DNA from 2 places in the Xanthomonas sp. F1 genome. Region 1 is predicted to be linked to the other one. Evidence: predicted binding sites of a transcription regulator. Region 1 holds the regulator's gene; the other holds the start of a gene.
What was found. Region 1 encodes FliA, which starts transcription of late flagellar genes. Its sites were predicted from a motif close to TAAAGTTTNNCNNNCNNNGGCCGATAA; they were not measured.
Positions count from the first base shown of each region.

Region 2: the regulator FliA is predicted to act here: its motif matches at 3,339-3,365, upstream of GGR71_RS10085 (methyl-accepting chemotaxis protein).

Region 1 is NZ_JACHOK010000004.1:211,015-218,671, reverse strand. It holds gene flhA (flagellar biosynthesis protein FlhA) at 1-784, shown strand, start outside; gene flhF (flagellar biosynthesis protein FlhF) at 961-2,586, shown strand; gene GGR71_RS11600 (MinD/ParA family ATP-binding protein) at 2,573-3,457, shown strand; gene GGR71_RS11595 (RNA polymerase sigma factor FliA) at 3,454-4,203, shown strand; gene cheY (chemotaxis response regulator CheY) at 4,221-4,613, shown strand; gene GGR71_RS11585 (protein phosphatase CheZ) at 4,614-5,225, shown strand; gene GGR71_RS11580 (chemotaxis protein CheA) at 5,230-6,972, shown strand; gene GGR71_RS11575 (flagellar motor protein) at 7,389-7,657, shown strand, end outside.
Region 2 is NZ_JACHOK010000003.1:274,700-282,356, reverse strand. It holds gene GGR71_RS10090 (TorF family putative porin) at 1-609, opposite strand, end outside; gene GGR71_RS10085 (methyl-accepting chemotaxis protein) at 606-3,149, opposite strand; gene GGR71_RS10080 (DUF6630 family protein) at 3,683-4,156, shown strand; gene GGR71_RS10075 (DUF3228 family protein) at 4,225-4,782, opposite strand; gene GGR71_RS10070 (M14 family metallopeptidase) at 4,988-5,908, opposite strand; gene GGR71_RS10065 (alpha-amylase family protein) at 6,240-7,610, shown strand.

The DNA.
Region 1 (7,657 bases):
CATCCACCCGGACCGCGAACTGGCGCTGGACCCGGGCGGCGCGCTCGGCAAGATCGACGGCATTCCCGGCAAGGATCCGGCGTTCGGCCTGGATGCGATCTGGATCCAGCCGCACCTGCGCGCCCAGGCCGAGACCATGGGCTACACCGTGGTCGACCCGGCCACGGTGATCGCCACCCACCTCTCGCACCTGATCCGCGAGCACGCCCCGGAACTGCTCGGCCACGAGGAAGTGCAGCAGTTGCTGGCGACCCTGGCCAAGAGCGCGCCCAAGCTGGTCGAGGACCTCACCCCCAAGGCGCTGCCGCTGTCGGTGGTGGTGCGGGTGCTGCAGAACCTGCTGATCGAGAAGATCCCGGTGCGGCAGCTGCGCAAGATCGTCGAGGCCCTGGTCGAGCACGCCCCGCAGAGTCAGGAACCCGGCGCGCTCACCGCCGCCGTGCGCAACGCCCTGGGCCGTTTCATCGTCCAGGAGATCGCCGGCATGGCCCCGGAACTGCCGGTGTTCACCCTGGCCCCGCAATTGGAACGTGTCTTGCAAGACTCTACCCAGGGCAACGGCGCGGCGCTGGAACCCGGACTGGCCGAGCGCTTGCACCAAAGTCTGGCGGACTGCGTGAGCAAGCAGGAGGCGCGCAACGAACCGGCGGTGGTGCTGGTGCCGGCGCAGGTCCGCGCCGCCCTCGCCCGCCTGGTCCGCCACAGCGTCCCCGCGCTGTCGGTCCTGTCCTACAGCGAAGTGCCGGAGGACAAGCGGCTGAAGCTGGTGGGGACGATCAGTTGATTGGCGGGGATTGGTGATTTGGGATTCGGGAGTCGCAACAGCGGGCCCGGCACGCGGAGAGAGACAGCAATGACACGAACGAACACAACCAGAGCAAGGCGACCGGATAGCAGCCATGCCATGGCGGCCTCCGCAACCAATCCCCACTCCCCAATCTCGAATCCCGGCACTCACCCATGAAGATCAAACGCTTTGTCGCCCCCGACATGCGCACCGCCTTCCGGATGGTGCGCGACGAGCACGGGCCGGATGCGGTGATCCTGTCCAACCGGCGTACCGACGAGGGCATCGAGATCGTCGCCGCCAGCAACTACGACGAGGCCCTGGTGCAGCGGGCGCTGGATTCCGTGCGCCCGGACGAGGCGCCGCGCGCCGCCGCTCCGGCGCAGGCGCCGGCCACTGCCGCCCCGCGGGCCGCACGCAGCGAAAGCGCCGCGGCCAGCCCGGCGATGGCGATGATGGCCGCGATCAGCGAGCGCCGCGGTGGTGCCGCGACCGCCCCGGCCGCCGCCACCCGGCCGCTGACCCAGCCGGCGGCGCTTGCCGCCTCGGTCATGCCCGCCGCGACGGCCCCGGCTGCCGCAGCACGCCCGGCCGCAGCGGCCAAGGCCCCGGCTCCGGCTCCGGCTCGTGCCGAGTTCAGCATTCCCGAAGACGTATTCCGCAACGCCCCGATCAGCGTGCCCATGCCCAGCCCGTTCGCAGCCGCTCCGCCTGCTCCGGCCGCCGAGACGGTGCCGGCTTGGCGCGACGACGTCGCCGCGGTGGCGCTGACACCGGTGGCGCGCCCGGCCGCGGCCGCCCCCAGCGTGGCCAAGGCCGACGTGGCGGCCGCTGCCGGAATCCCGGCGGCCGCGCCACTGGCGGCGGTGCCGCCCTTCCCCGCCCCGCAGAACGACGAACAATTGACGCAGCTGCGCGACGAACTGTCGCTGATGCGGCAGATGATCGAGCGCGAGATGAACCGCCTCACCGACGAGCGCCTGCGCGGCTCGCCGGTCCGCGCCCAGGCGCTGGAACTGATGGACGACTACGGCTTCGACAGCGGCATCACCCGCGACGTGGTCATGCAGATCCCCGCCGACCTGGAACTGCACCGCGGTCGCGGGCTGATGCTGGGCCTGCTGTCCAAGCGCCTGCCGATCGCCCCGCTGGACCCGCTCGAGGAAGGCGGCGTGATCGCCCTGATCGGCCCGACCGGTGCCGGCAAGACCACCACCATCGCCAAGCTGGCCTCGCGCTTCCTGGAGCGCCACGCCGCCCGCGACGTGGCCCTGGTCACCACCGACACGGTCCGCGTCGGCGGCCGCGAACAGCTGCACAGCTACGGCCGCCAGCTCGGCATCGCCGTGCACGAGGCCGACAGCGACGCCGCGCTGCAGCAGCTGCTGGAGCGCCTGGCCGACTACAAGCTGGTGCTGATCGACACCGCCGGCATGGGCCAGCGCGACCGCGCCCTGGCCGCCCAGCTGCACTGGCTGCGCGCCTCGCGTGTGGTCCGATCCTTGCTGGTCCTTCCCGCCAATGCCCATTTCTCCGACCTGGACGAGGTGGTGCGCCGGTTCGCCGGCGCCGACCCGCAGGGGGTCATCATGACCAAGTTGGACGAGACCGGGCGGTTCGGCAGTGCCTTGTCGGTGGTCGTGGACCACCGCCTCCCCATCACCTGGGTGACCGATGGACAGCGTGTGCCGGACGACCTGCACCGCGCCAACGCCGCCAGCCTGGTATTGCGCCTTGAAGATTTGCGGCGCGCTGCCGATAAGCCCTGTACTCCGGAGCAGACCCATGCCGTCGCGTGACTACGTCAATCTGACCAATGCCTTCCCCCTGTCGGCGACGCGTAGCGAACCGCTGGGTCCGGTGCGCACCATCGCCGTGACCGGCGGCAAGGGCGGCGTGGGCAAGACCAACATCTCGGTGAACCTGTCCATGGCGCTGGCCGACATGGGCAAGCGCACCCTGCTGCTGGACGCCGACCTCGGCCTGGCCAACGTCGACGTGCTGCTGGGGCTGACGCCCAAGTTCACCGTGGCCGACCTGGTCGCCGGGCGCTGCACCCTGGAAGAGGTGCTGATCGACATGCCCAACGGGCTGATGGTGGTGCCCGCCGCCTCCGGCCGCCGCTACATGGCCGAGCTGCCGCCGGCCCAGCACGTGGGCCTGGTCAACGTGTTCTCCGAGCTGCAGCGCGAGCTGGACGTGATGATCGTCGACACCGCCGCGGGCATCACCGACAGCGTGCTGACCTTCTGCCAGGCCGCGCAGGACGCGGTGGTGGTGGTCTGCGACGAGCCGGCCTCGATCACCGACGCCTACGCCCTGATCAAGGTCCTCTCGCGCGAGCGCGGCGTGGACCGGGTGCAGATCGTCGCCAACATGGTCCGCGACCTCAACGAAGGCCGCCTGCTGTACGACAAGCTCAGCCGGGTCTGCGAGAAGTTCCTCGGCGACGTGTCGCTGAACTACCTGGGCTGCGTGCCGCAGGACGACTGGCTGCGCCTGTCGGTGCAGCGCCAGCAGCCGGTGGTCAAGGCCTACCCGTCCAGCCCGTCGGCGCAGGCGATCTCCGAGATCGCCCGTCGCACCGCACGCTGGCAGGCGCCGACCGCCCCACGCGGCAACGTCGAGTTCTTCGTCGAACGCATCATCCAGCGCGGGGTGGCCGCATGAACGCCGCCGCCCACTACCGCGCCGTCCAGCGCAACAGCGCCAACGACTACATCGCCCAGCACTCGGACCTGGTCCGGCGCATCGCCCACCACCTGGCCGCGCGGCTGCCGGCCAGCGTCGAGATCGACGACCTGATCCAGGCCGGCATGATCGGCCTGATCGAGGCCTCGCGCAGCTACGACGCCGAACAGGGCGCCTCGTTCGAGACCTACGCCTCGATCCGCATCCGCGGCGCGATGATCGACGAGATCCGCCGTGGCGACTGGGTGCCGCGCTCGGTGCACCGCCGCGCCCGCGACGCCGCCTCGGCGATCCGCAAGATCGAACAGAGCACCGGCCGTGCCGCCGCCGCCAACGAAGTGGCCGCGGCGATGGACATGCCGCTTCCCGAATACCTGCGTTTGATGGAAGATGCCGCCCGCGGCCAGGTGCTGAGCCTGGAGTCGCGCATCGAGGACCATGGCGAGCTGGATACCATCGCCAAGGGCGGACCCAATCCGCAGCAGATGCTCGAGCGCAGCGAATTCGGCCGCGAGCTGGGCAAGGCCATCGCGCAGTTGCCCGAACGCGAGCAGTTGGTGCTGTCGCTGTACTACGAGCAGGAATTGAACCTCAAGGAAATCGGCGCGGTACTCGGGGTCAGCGAGTCGCGCGTGTGTCAGATCCATGGCCAGGCCACGGTACGGTTGCGCGGACGCCTGAAGGCGTTCCAAGTCGCCGATGCCGGCCTGGAAGACGAAGAATAGGAACCTAGGAGTCAGTGGTGAACAAGAACATGCGGATTTTGATCGTGGACGATTTCTCGACGATGCGACGCATCGTCAAGAATCTGCTCGGCGATCTGGGCTTCACCAACACCGCCGAGGCCGAAGACGGCAACAGCGCCCTGGCCGCGCTGCGCTCGGCGCCGTTCGAGTTCGTGGTCACCGACTGGAACATGCCGGGCATGACCGGCATCGATCTGCTGCGCAACATCCGCGCCGACGACAAGCTCAAGCACCTGCCGGTGCTGATGGTCACCGCCGAGGCCAAGCGCGAGCAGATCATCGAGGCCGCGCAGTGCGGCGTGAACGGCTACATCATCAAGCCGTTCACCGCGCAGACGCTGCAGGAGAAGCTGGGCAAGATCTTCGAGCGCCTGGGGGCGACCGCCTAAATGGAAGCCACCGCCGAACGTACCGCCCTGATCGAACGCCTGCAAGGCGCGCTGGACGCGCTGGAGAATGGCGACGAGGCCGGCTGGCGCCGGGAAATCGACACCCTCGCCGCCTGGCGGACGCGGCCGATGATGCAGGGCCTGAGCCGGCTCGCGCGCGATCTGGGCCAGGCGCTCGGCGAACTGCCGGTGGTACCCAGCGAGGCCGGCGAACTGGACGACGCCTGCTCGCGCCTGGACCACGTGGTGGAGATGACCGAACAGGCCAGCCACCGCACCCTGGACCTGGCCGAGGAATGCCGCACGCTGGCCAACCAGCTGGCCGCCGGCGGCCTCAGCGGCGACCAGAGCGAGATCCTCGACAAGATCCGCCACAACCTCACCGAGATGGCCCTGGCGCAGAGCTTCCAGGACCTGACCGGGCAGATCATCCGCCGCGTCGCCGGCATCGTGCGCCGCGTGCATGAGGGTTTCGGCGCACTGGGTTTGCCGCCGAAGGAAGAAAACAAGAAGGCCGACGGCGGCCTGGCCGGCCCGGCCCTGCCCGGCCTGGACCGCCACGGCGTGTCGCAGAACGACGCCGACGACCTGCTCTCGGGCCTGGGACTGTAATGCCATGAGCGCCGTACCCGACGACATCGCTGCCGACTTCATCATCGAGGCCCAGGAAATCCTGGACCGGCTCGGCGAGCAGTTGGTGTCGCTGGAGCAGGCGCCCGAGGACAGCGGCCAGCTCAACGCCGTGTTCCGCGGCTTCCATACGCTCAAGGGCGGCGCCGGCTTCCTGGCGATCAACGCCATGGTCGAGCTGTGCCACGCCGCCGAAGAAACCCTGGGCATGGCCCGCGCCGGCCAGGCCATCCTGCAGGCGCGGCACTTCGACGCCGCGCAGCAGTCGCTGGACTACCTGCAGTCGATGCTCGACGCCTTCGGCAGCGGCCAGGAGCCGCCACGCGCGCCGACGGAACTGATCGCGCAGTTCGATGCGCACGGCGACGCCGCCCCGGCGCCGGCCAAGAGCACCGCGCCGGCACCCGCCGCCGTACCGGCCACCGCCGCGGCTGCGGGGGATCTGATCAGCGACGACGAATTCGAGGCGCTGCTGGACCAGTTGCACGGCGATGCGCCGCCGACGGCCACACCGCAGGCGCTGCAGCCGGCGCCGCGCGCGCCCAGCGCCGCGCCCAAGGCCGCCGCCCCGGCCAAGGCCGCCGAACCCGAACACACCGTGCGCGTGGACACCAAGCGCCTGGACGCGATCGTCAACCTGATCGGCGAACTGGTGCTCTCGCGCAACCGCCTCAAGACCCTGCGCGTGCGCCTGCGCGACGAGGAACTGGACCGTGCGGTCAGCAGCCTGGACATCGCCACCGCGCGCCTGCAGTCGGCGGTGATGCGCACGCGCATGCAGCCGGTCGGCAAGGTGTTCTCGCGCTTCCCCAAGGTGGCGCGCGACGTCGCCCGCTCGCTCAACAAGGAAGTGGAGCTGGAGCTGATCGGCGCCGACACCGAACTGGACCGCAACCTGGTCGAGGCGCTGGCCGATCCGCTGGTGCACCTGGTGCGCAACGCGATCGACCACGGCATCGAAGCGCCGGCGCTGCGCGAAGCCACCGGCAAGCCGCGCGGCGGCCACGTGCGCCTGTCGGCGCAGCAGGAAGGCGACTACGTCAGCATCGAGGTGCAGGACGACGGCGCCGGCATCGACCCCGAGCGGCTGCGCGCCAAGGCGCGCGAGAAGGGCCTGATCGATCCCGAGGCCGCCGCCCGCCTCAGCACCGAGGAATGCCTGCACCTGGTGTTCCTGCCCGGCTTCTCGACCAAGTCGGAAGTCACCGACATCTCCGGCCGCGGCGTCGGCATGGACGTGGTGCAGTCGCGCATCCGCGAACTCAGCGGCCAGATCCAGATCCAGTCGGAACTGGGCCGCGGCAGCCGCTTCCTGATCCGCGTGCCGCTGACCCTGGCGATCCTGCCGACCCTGCTGGTGCAGGCCGGTGACACCGTCTATGCGCTGCCGCTGGCGCGCGTGGTGGAAGTGCTGCATGCGCCGCGCCGCTCGCTTGGCTGGTTCGACGGCCGCGCCGTGCTCGACCGGCAATCGCACACCCTGCCCCTGGTGGACCTGCGCCAGTGGCTCAACATCGACGCCCCGCAACTGCCGCTGCTCACCGTGGTGGTGCTGCAGGCCGGCGAATCGCGCATGGGCCTGGTCGTGGACCAGGTCCGCGGCCGCGAGGAAGTGGTGATCAAGCCGCTGCCGCGCTCCCTGCGCGGCCTGCCCGGCTACGCCGGCGCCACCCTCATCGGCGACGGCCGCCTGGCGCTGATCCTGGATGTGGATGGGCTGAAGGCTTGAGAAGCCGGGATTGGGGAATGGGGATTGGGGAATCGTAAGAGCGGGTTTCCTGGCGCCTCCTTTCCTCTGTAGGAGCGGCTTTAGCCGCGACGCGGTAAGGCTGGGATTCGGGAATCGGGATTGGGGAATCGCAAAAGCGGCTCCCCGCCGCATCGCTTCCCTTGTAGGAGCGGCTTCAGCCGCGACGCCATGAAGCCGGAATCGCTGCTTGGCGATAAAGCGCGGCGCTCGGCTCCCTGCCGACACGATCCGAACGATTGTGCAGAGGCAACGCGCCAAGGTCAGCGCGTCGCGGCTGAAGCCGCTCCTACGACACACCGACCAACCCGCCTCGCTCGCGCTCTTGCGACTCCCCAATCCCGAATCCCGAATCCCCAACCCATCAAGTCCCCCGCCCCGTTGCCGATACCTCCTGCATGGACAAGCTCAGTCTCATCGGCCTGCTGTTGGCGATTCTGTCGCTCATCGGCGGCAGCATCCTCAAGGGCGCCGGCATTTCGGCGCTGTGGTCGCCGGCTGCGTTCGTGATCGTGATCGTCGGCACCGTCGCCGCGATCCTGGTGCACACCCCGCCGTCCGTGTTCCGGCGTGCGTTCCAGATCGCCAAGTGGCTCCTGTGGCCGCCGCCGAGCGATCGCCAGGCACTGCTCAAGCAGATCGTGGAATGGAGCAACATCGCCCGCCG
Region 2 (7,657 bases), on a different contig from region 1:
CAGGCCGACGCGCGCGTCGGTCCAGCCGTAGTCGGCGAAGTTGCGCACGTGCTGGTGGCCGGCATGCACGCTCGCCTGCCAGTCCGAGGCCAGCGGCAGCGTGGCGTCCAGCGCCAGATAGCCGGAGCCGCGCGAGTGCCGACCCTGGCCGACGCCCAGCGTGGCGCTGCTGTAGCCGAAGTAGTCGCGCGTCCAGGTACTGGCGTAGGACAGCTCCAGCGTGCGCCAGTGCCCGGCGACGATGGCCTCGCCGTAGTCGTAGCGGGTACCGCTGGCGCTCATGCGCGCGCCGGGATAGGCGTAGTGGTAGACGCCGGCGCGCCAACCCCAGTCGCCATGGCTGGCCGCATAGCCGGCATACACGTCCCACTCCACGTGCCCGCCTTCGATGAAGTACGGACTCACCCCCGACGCCCAGGTGCCGGCATACCAACCGCTGTCCGCGGCCACGTCCAGCCCACCCTGCAGCACCGGCCGGCCCCAGCTCTGCTCGAAGCCGCGCGAGACGTAGTTCGAGGTCGCCGCCAGATTGGCGCTGGCGGTCCCGGCGCAGACCGGCGCGGCGACGCCCAGCGACAGCAACAGCGCAACAGCGCGCACGGCCCTCACGACACCAGCTCCAGCCGCGCCCGGCCCGCCGTGGCCAGGCCGCCCGACGAAGGTGCCGCGAGCTTGAACAGCGCCACCGCGCGCTGCAGCTCCTCGGCCTGATCCTCCATCGCCCGTGCCGCCGCGGTGGCTTCCTCGACCAGCGCGGCGTTCTGCTGGGTCACTTCGTCCATCTGCACGATGGTCTTGCCGACCTGTTCGATGCCGGCGCTCTGCTCCTGCGAGGCGGCGGCGATCTCGCTCATGATGTCGGTGACCCGGCGCACGCTGGCCACCACCTCGCGCATGGTGTCGCCGGCGCCGTTGACCAGCGCCGTGCCGTTGTCGATCTGGCCGACCGAGGCGTCGATCAGGCCCTTGATCTCGTGCGCCGCGGTCGCCGAGCGCTGCGCCAGCGCACGCACCTCGCTCGCCACCACCGCGAAGCCGCGGCCCTGCTCGCCGGCGCGCGCCGCCTCCACCGCGGCGTTGAGCGCCAGGATGTTGGTCTGGAAGGCGATGCCGTCGATCACGCCGATGATCTCGGCCATCTTCTTCGACGCACCGGCGATGCCGGACATGGTCTCCACCACCTGCTCGACCACCGCGCCGCCGCGCGAGGCCACGCCGGCGGTGTCCTGCGCCAGGCGGTTGGCCTGGTGCGCATGCTCGGCGTTCTGCTTCACCGTGGAGGTCAGTTCTTCCATCGAGGCCGCGGTTTCTTCCAGGTTGGCCGCCTGCTGCTCGGTGCGCCGCGACAGGTCGTCGTTGCCGGCGGCGATCTCGCCGGCGGCGGTATTGATCGCGGTGGTGGCCTGCTGGATGCGGCCGACGATGCCGGTCAGCTGCTCCACGGTGGCGTTGGCGTCGTCGCGCATCTGCGCGAACACGCCATGGAATTCGCCGTGCATGCGCGCGGTGAGGTCGCCCTGCGCTACCGCCCGCAACAGCGCCGACAAGGCCGACAGGTTGCCTTCGGTCAGCTCCATCAGGCGGTTCAGCCCGACCACCATGTTGCGGAAGTCGTGCTGGAAGCGCGCGGCGTCGCCGCGCCGGGAAAAATCGCCGGAGGCCGCGGCCTGCGCCAGTTCGGTGATGGCCTGATTGATCGCCTGCAGGCTGCGCTTGGTGGTGCGCATCGCCTCGGTGATCGCCGCCTTCTCGCCCGGCAGCGGTTCCATGTCCACCTGCATGTTGCCGATCGCGTACTGCGACATCACCTCGACCAGGCGCCGCTGCACGTCCACGTGCGCGGCGACCAGTGCATTGGTGCCGTGGACCATGCGCCCGTACTCGCCGGGGAAGCGCTCGGCGTCCATCCGATAACTCATCTCGCCGGCGTCGTGGCGCTGCGCCATCTCCGCCTGCGCCTGCATCACCGCCTGCAACTGCGTCTGCATGCTGCCCATCGCATCCAGCAACTGACCCAGTTCGTCGTCGCGCCGATGGCGGACCTGGCTGTCCAGGCGCCCGGCGGCGACCGCGGAGGACACGCGCACCGCCTCGGCAAGCGGATCGAGCACCTGCCGGCGTAGCAACAGGTACAGCGCACCGCTCAGCACCAGCGCCGAGAGCAGGCCGACCGCGGCGATGGTCCACAACAGCGCACGCGCCTTGGCCATGACCAACGCATACGGCACCGAGATGCCCAGCGCGAACGCCTGCGGCGCATCGCCGATCTTCAGCGGCACGAACACGTTCAACGCATCCTCGCCGTCGGCGCGGCGATGATCGAACACCACCTGGCCCTTGGCCACACGCGCGAGCATGTCCTTGGACCAGGCATCGTTGCGGGTCTTGCCGACCTGCTGCGGATCGCGGCTGGCCATCACCATGCCCAACGGCGACAGCAGGCTGGCGTGGCCCTCGCCCATCGGCCGCAGCGCGGCGATGCGCTGCTGCAGGGTATCGAGGGTGAAGTCGACGGTGACCACGCCCAGGAAGCGGCCGTTTTCCAGGATCGGCGTGGCCAGCGTCGTCATCAACGTGTCCTTGCCGGCCACCGGGTAGTAGTACGGCTCGATCACCACCGGCTTGTGCGTGTTGCGCGCCAGCAGGTACCAGTCGCCGTCGCCTGGCTTCTCGTAGTCGCGCAGGGCCTCACGCACCAGCTTGCCGTTCTGCCGCGACCACCAGGTCATATAGCGGCCGGTGGCATCGTGGCCCTCGGCACCGACGAAACCCTTGTCGTTGCCGTCGAACGCGTCCGGCTCCCACATGGTGCTGATGCCCAGCCACTGCGGATGCGCATCGAGCTGGCTGCGCAACACCGCCGTGGCGGTGGCGCGCGACAGGCCGCCGGCACCATGCTGCACACGGAAGCTGTTGGCCAACGCCTCGCTGGCGTCGAAGGCCACGCCAATCTCGCGCGACACACGCTGCGCCTCCAGTTGCCCCAGGTTCTCGATGCTGGTGCGCGAGGTCGACAGCAACGCATCGCTGCTGCGCCAGTAGATGATCATCGCGGTCAGGCCGAAGCAGGCCAGCGCGAGCAGGCCGGTACCCAGCATCAGGCGTTTGGCGACGCTGCCGCGACGGCGATGCGGCGACGGAGTGGACATGACGGCTTCCTTGGCAGGGGGAGGGAGTACGGGTGCGGGGAACACGCCACGTCGCAGCCCACCACAGCGCACGGCGCACGCGCGTCGTGTCCGTTGCCAATGACCTGCCCGAGACGCCTTCCCCACCAGGCCACGACGCGCCGCCGGACATCGCGTCCCAGGGCTGCTGCATGGCGGCTTACTCCCTCGCTATCGTCCCGCCGTCCGCAAACTTGATGGTCATCCCGCGCCAGGCCGATGAACGGACTGGGGTTCGCGGACAAAGTCGCCGACAGCGCGTGGTTTCTTCCTGCATGCATGCACCAGTGAACATCTGCGCGCACCAGTGCAGCGCAGCGTTCCGGCATGCGATCTGCGCGGCGTCATGTGGCCAGCGGTACGGGATTGGCCACGTACGGCGCAGTCTGCGAACAGACGACGGAGCCAGGGCGCACGCGCAATCGCCAGGGCGGGCCTGCCTTGCCTTCAACGCAAAGGGGCATCGACAATGGATCCCACGAGGAGAGGCCATGCACACTGCACGCGACACCTGGATGTCCATCTGCGACACGCTTGCTCCGGAAGACCACGGCCTGCGCGACGACGTTGCGCTCGCCATCGAGGCGCCGTCACGCTATCTGCAGCAGTTCGAGGATCCGCTGTTCGAGCGTGGCATCGAGGAACCGCACCAGGTCAGTCCTTGGCTGGCCCTGGTCGACGGGTTGATCTCGCGGGGCTTGTGCGCCGAGGTGGATTGGAAAGTGGACGCCGCCGACCTCGCCCACGCGCTGGGCGAACTGCGGCCCCTGGCGGGCATGCGGAACGTGCTGTCGCCGCTGGCCGCATCGCAGACGCGCAACGAAGAGGCGCTGACGCTGGCGGCGCGCTGCCTGCAAGCGCAGGGCATGGCGCTGCTCCATCTCGACATCGACAGCGACAGCTATCCGCTGCTGGTCGTCCCGGCGAACCGGCGCGAGGCGACGCTGCGGATAGCCGAAGCGTTGGGCGAACACGCTGCCGCCCTGTAACCCGCAACGCACGTATCGCGGTCGCACGCATCTCCAGGCGAGATGGGCAATGAAAGCGCAAGCCGGGCTTATGGCCGCCAGTTGGCGTTGTGCTCCCAGAACGCCACGCTGCGCCGGTAGGCGTCGCGATCCAGCGGCACGCCCGAGCCCCCCTCCTCCACACCCAGCGCATTGCGCAGCATGGTGATCGGCGCCATCGGGATCTCCTGCGGCGCGGCGGTGTACAGGCAACCGACCACGCCCCAGTCGGCCTCGATCGGCGCGCCCTCGTGCGCAAGCTGCTCGCGGCTGTAGAGGATCGGCAGCAGGTAGGCGGCCACCGGCGGCTCGACGCCTTCGAACCAGCGCACCAGCACCGGCAACTCCTCGCGGCTGCGCGCCTCGTAGCCGGAGCGCAGCAGGCGCCGGTTGGCGTCGGTGATCGGCACGGTCAGGCAGCGCGTCGAGGTCCAGTTGCGGTGCACGTGCAACTTGCAGAACGGCGCGTAGCCGTCGAGCACCTGCAGCGGCGCGTTGGCGTTGAGATGCTGCTCGAACTGCTCCGGCGTGCAGTCCTGGATCGCATTGCGGCGGCCGTCGCGCGGGAACAGGCGGGTGCGGGCGAACGGCGTGAGGACGATGGACATGGCGTGCATGGCTAACAGGAGCGGACAAGCGTAACGCGCAGCATGGCGGGTGCGCACCGGTACCGCCAGATCCCAATGCGCCTCTGGCGCATCAGCGGCAGCATGAGCCCCCCCCCCGTAGGAGCGGCTTCAGCCGCGACGGCATTACCGGTAACACCCGTCGCGGCTGAAGCCGCTCCTACAAGATCATGCAGCCACCTTGCGACTACGGATGCGCCAGGGCGTAGTCGATCGCCGCGCACACCGCCGCCACCTGCGCGGCATTGCACTGCTCCGGCGTGGCGCTGGCGCTGTCCGGGTACACCTCGGTGGTGGTGGTGTAGCGCGCGTCGGTGATGCCCGCACACAGGCCCAGCCGCTTCACCGGATAGTTGATGCCCCCCGGCGCCGCCAGCGGCGTGCCGATCAGTTCGCCGGCGGCGTCGGCCGGCGCGATATGGGTGACCTGCGCCACCGCGGCCAGCACCGCCTGCTGGAAGGCCGGCTGTGGGTTCTCGCTGTCGCCGACCAGGTAGAAGCCATCGGGAATGCCGCCCGGCGCGTAGTCGACGCCATCGCGCGCGGCCAGTGCCGGACGGAACTCGGACTCGTCGCTGTCGGTGGTCTCGTGCAGATCGATATGTATGCGCACTTGCTCGCGCAACGGCGCGATCAGGCGCAGCAGCGCAGCCGATTCCTGCGCCGGGCTATCGGCGCGGAACGAACGGTTGGGATCCAGCGCATCGGCGTTCCAGCGGTGGATACGCTCGTACGCCCAGGGGCTCACGCACGGCGCCACCAGCACGTTGGCGCGGCCGGCGTAGTCCCCGGCATGCTGCTGCGCGAACTGCAGGGCGCCATGCACGCCGCTGGTCTCGTAGCCATGCACGCCACCGGTGACCAGCATGCACGGCAGCGCATCGTTCCAATCTCGACTGCGCAGCGCCAGCAGCGGATAGCGCTCCCGTGCATATGCCAGTTCGCCGTACTCGACCACCTCCCACGGCCCGCGCAGGCGCTCGATGGCCGCCACCACCTCGTCCTGGTAGCTGCGCCGACGCGGCTGCCCGGACAGCCAGGCCGCCTTCTCGGCGGCGCCCCAGGGCACGCCAGGGGTTCCGATCGGATAGAAGGCTGCGCTGGTCATGATGCGGCTCCACGTCGACAGGTGAGGGCGGCGACTGTAGCAAAGCGCGCCCGCGGCGATACGCGGCGCCACAACACCGCGTTTGCGGCGCCTGCGCGTGGAAGCGGATGCCGATCCCGCTTTCGCGCGCTGTCGCCATGAATACGTATGTAGCGCACCCATGTTGCGCCGCGATGCGCGCTTAGCATCCTCCCGCCGCACGCCAGCCCCGCGGCGACGTCACGCCCCTGTCCTGCAGGCGCCCCTGCCTGCGCCCACGCAACGAGGAGATCGCACGATGCGCGTCCCATCCGCTGCAAATCGTCTGCTGCGCCTGCACCGCTGGCGCAATCTGCTGGTCGGCCTGCTGCTGCTCCTAGTCACCGCCAGCGCCCAGGCCGATGTCATTCTGCATGCCTTCAACTGGCCCTACGCCACCGTCGAAGCGCGTGCCGCGCAGATCGCCGCCGCCGGCTATCGCAAGGTGCTGGTGGCGCCGGCCTACCGCTCGCAGGGCGATGCCTGGTGGGCGCGTTACCAGCCGCAGGACATGCGCCTGATCGACAACCCGCTCGGCGACACCGACGCCTTCGCCAGCATGGTGCAGGCGCTGAAGGCGGTGGGCGTGGAAACCTATGCAGACGTGGTGCTCAACCACATGGCCAACGAAGCCGCCACGCGCTCGGACCTGAACTACCCGGGCAGCGCGGTACTCGGCCAGTACGCGGCCAATCCGCAGCGCTATGCGTCGCTGCGGCTGTTCGGCGACCTCTCGCAGAATTTCCTCAGCGCCAACGATTTCGGCCCGGCGCAGTGCATCACCAACTACAACGATCCCTACCAGGTGCGCACCTACCGCATCTGCGGCGGCGGCAGCGATCCTGGCCTGCCGGATCTGGTCGGCAACGACTGGGTGGTGCAGCAGCAGCGCAACTACCTGCTGGCGCTGAAGGCGCTGGGCGTGACCGGCTTCCGCATCGACGCGGCCAAGCACATGACCTTCGATCATCTGAACAAGGTGCTCGATGCGCAGGTGCGCTCCGGCGTGATGGTGTTCGGCGAAGTGATCACCGGCGGCGGCAGCGGCAATTCCGACTACGACCAGTTCCTGGCGCCGTATCTGCAGGCCACCCCGCACGCGGCCTACGACTTCCCGCTGTTCAACTCCGTGCGCAACGCCTTCGCCTACGGCGGCAGCATGGATCTGCTGGTCGATCCGGGCGCCTACGGCCAGGCGCTGCCGGGTGCGCGCGCAGTGACCTTCGCCATCACCCACGACATCCCCAACAACGCCGGCTTCCGCTACGCGATCATGGACCCGGTCGACGAGACCCTGGCCTACGCCTATCTGCTCGGCCGCGACGGCGGCGTGCCAATGGTGTACTCGGACAACAACGAGAGCGGCGACAACCGCTGGGTCAACGCCTACCAGCGCGACGACCTCAAGCGCATGGTCGGCTTCCACAACGCCGCGCAGGGCCGCGACATGCAGGTGCTGGCGCACGGCGCCTGCTACCTGCTGTTCCGCCGAGGCGACCTGGGCATCGTCGGCATCAACAAGTGCGGCACCACCGTCACCGCCGCGGTGCCGATGAACGGCAGCGTGCTGCGCTGGAACGTCGACTACACCGATGTGCTGGGCTCGGGCAGCGTGGTGCGTATTTCCAGCGGCAACTACACCTTCAGCCTGCCGCCGCGGCAGGCGCGGATGTGGAAGCGCTGAGCCTGCGAGCGGACGCGGCGCGCCCACCTGCGCGCCGCAAGGGGGCT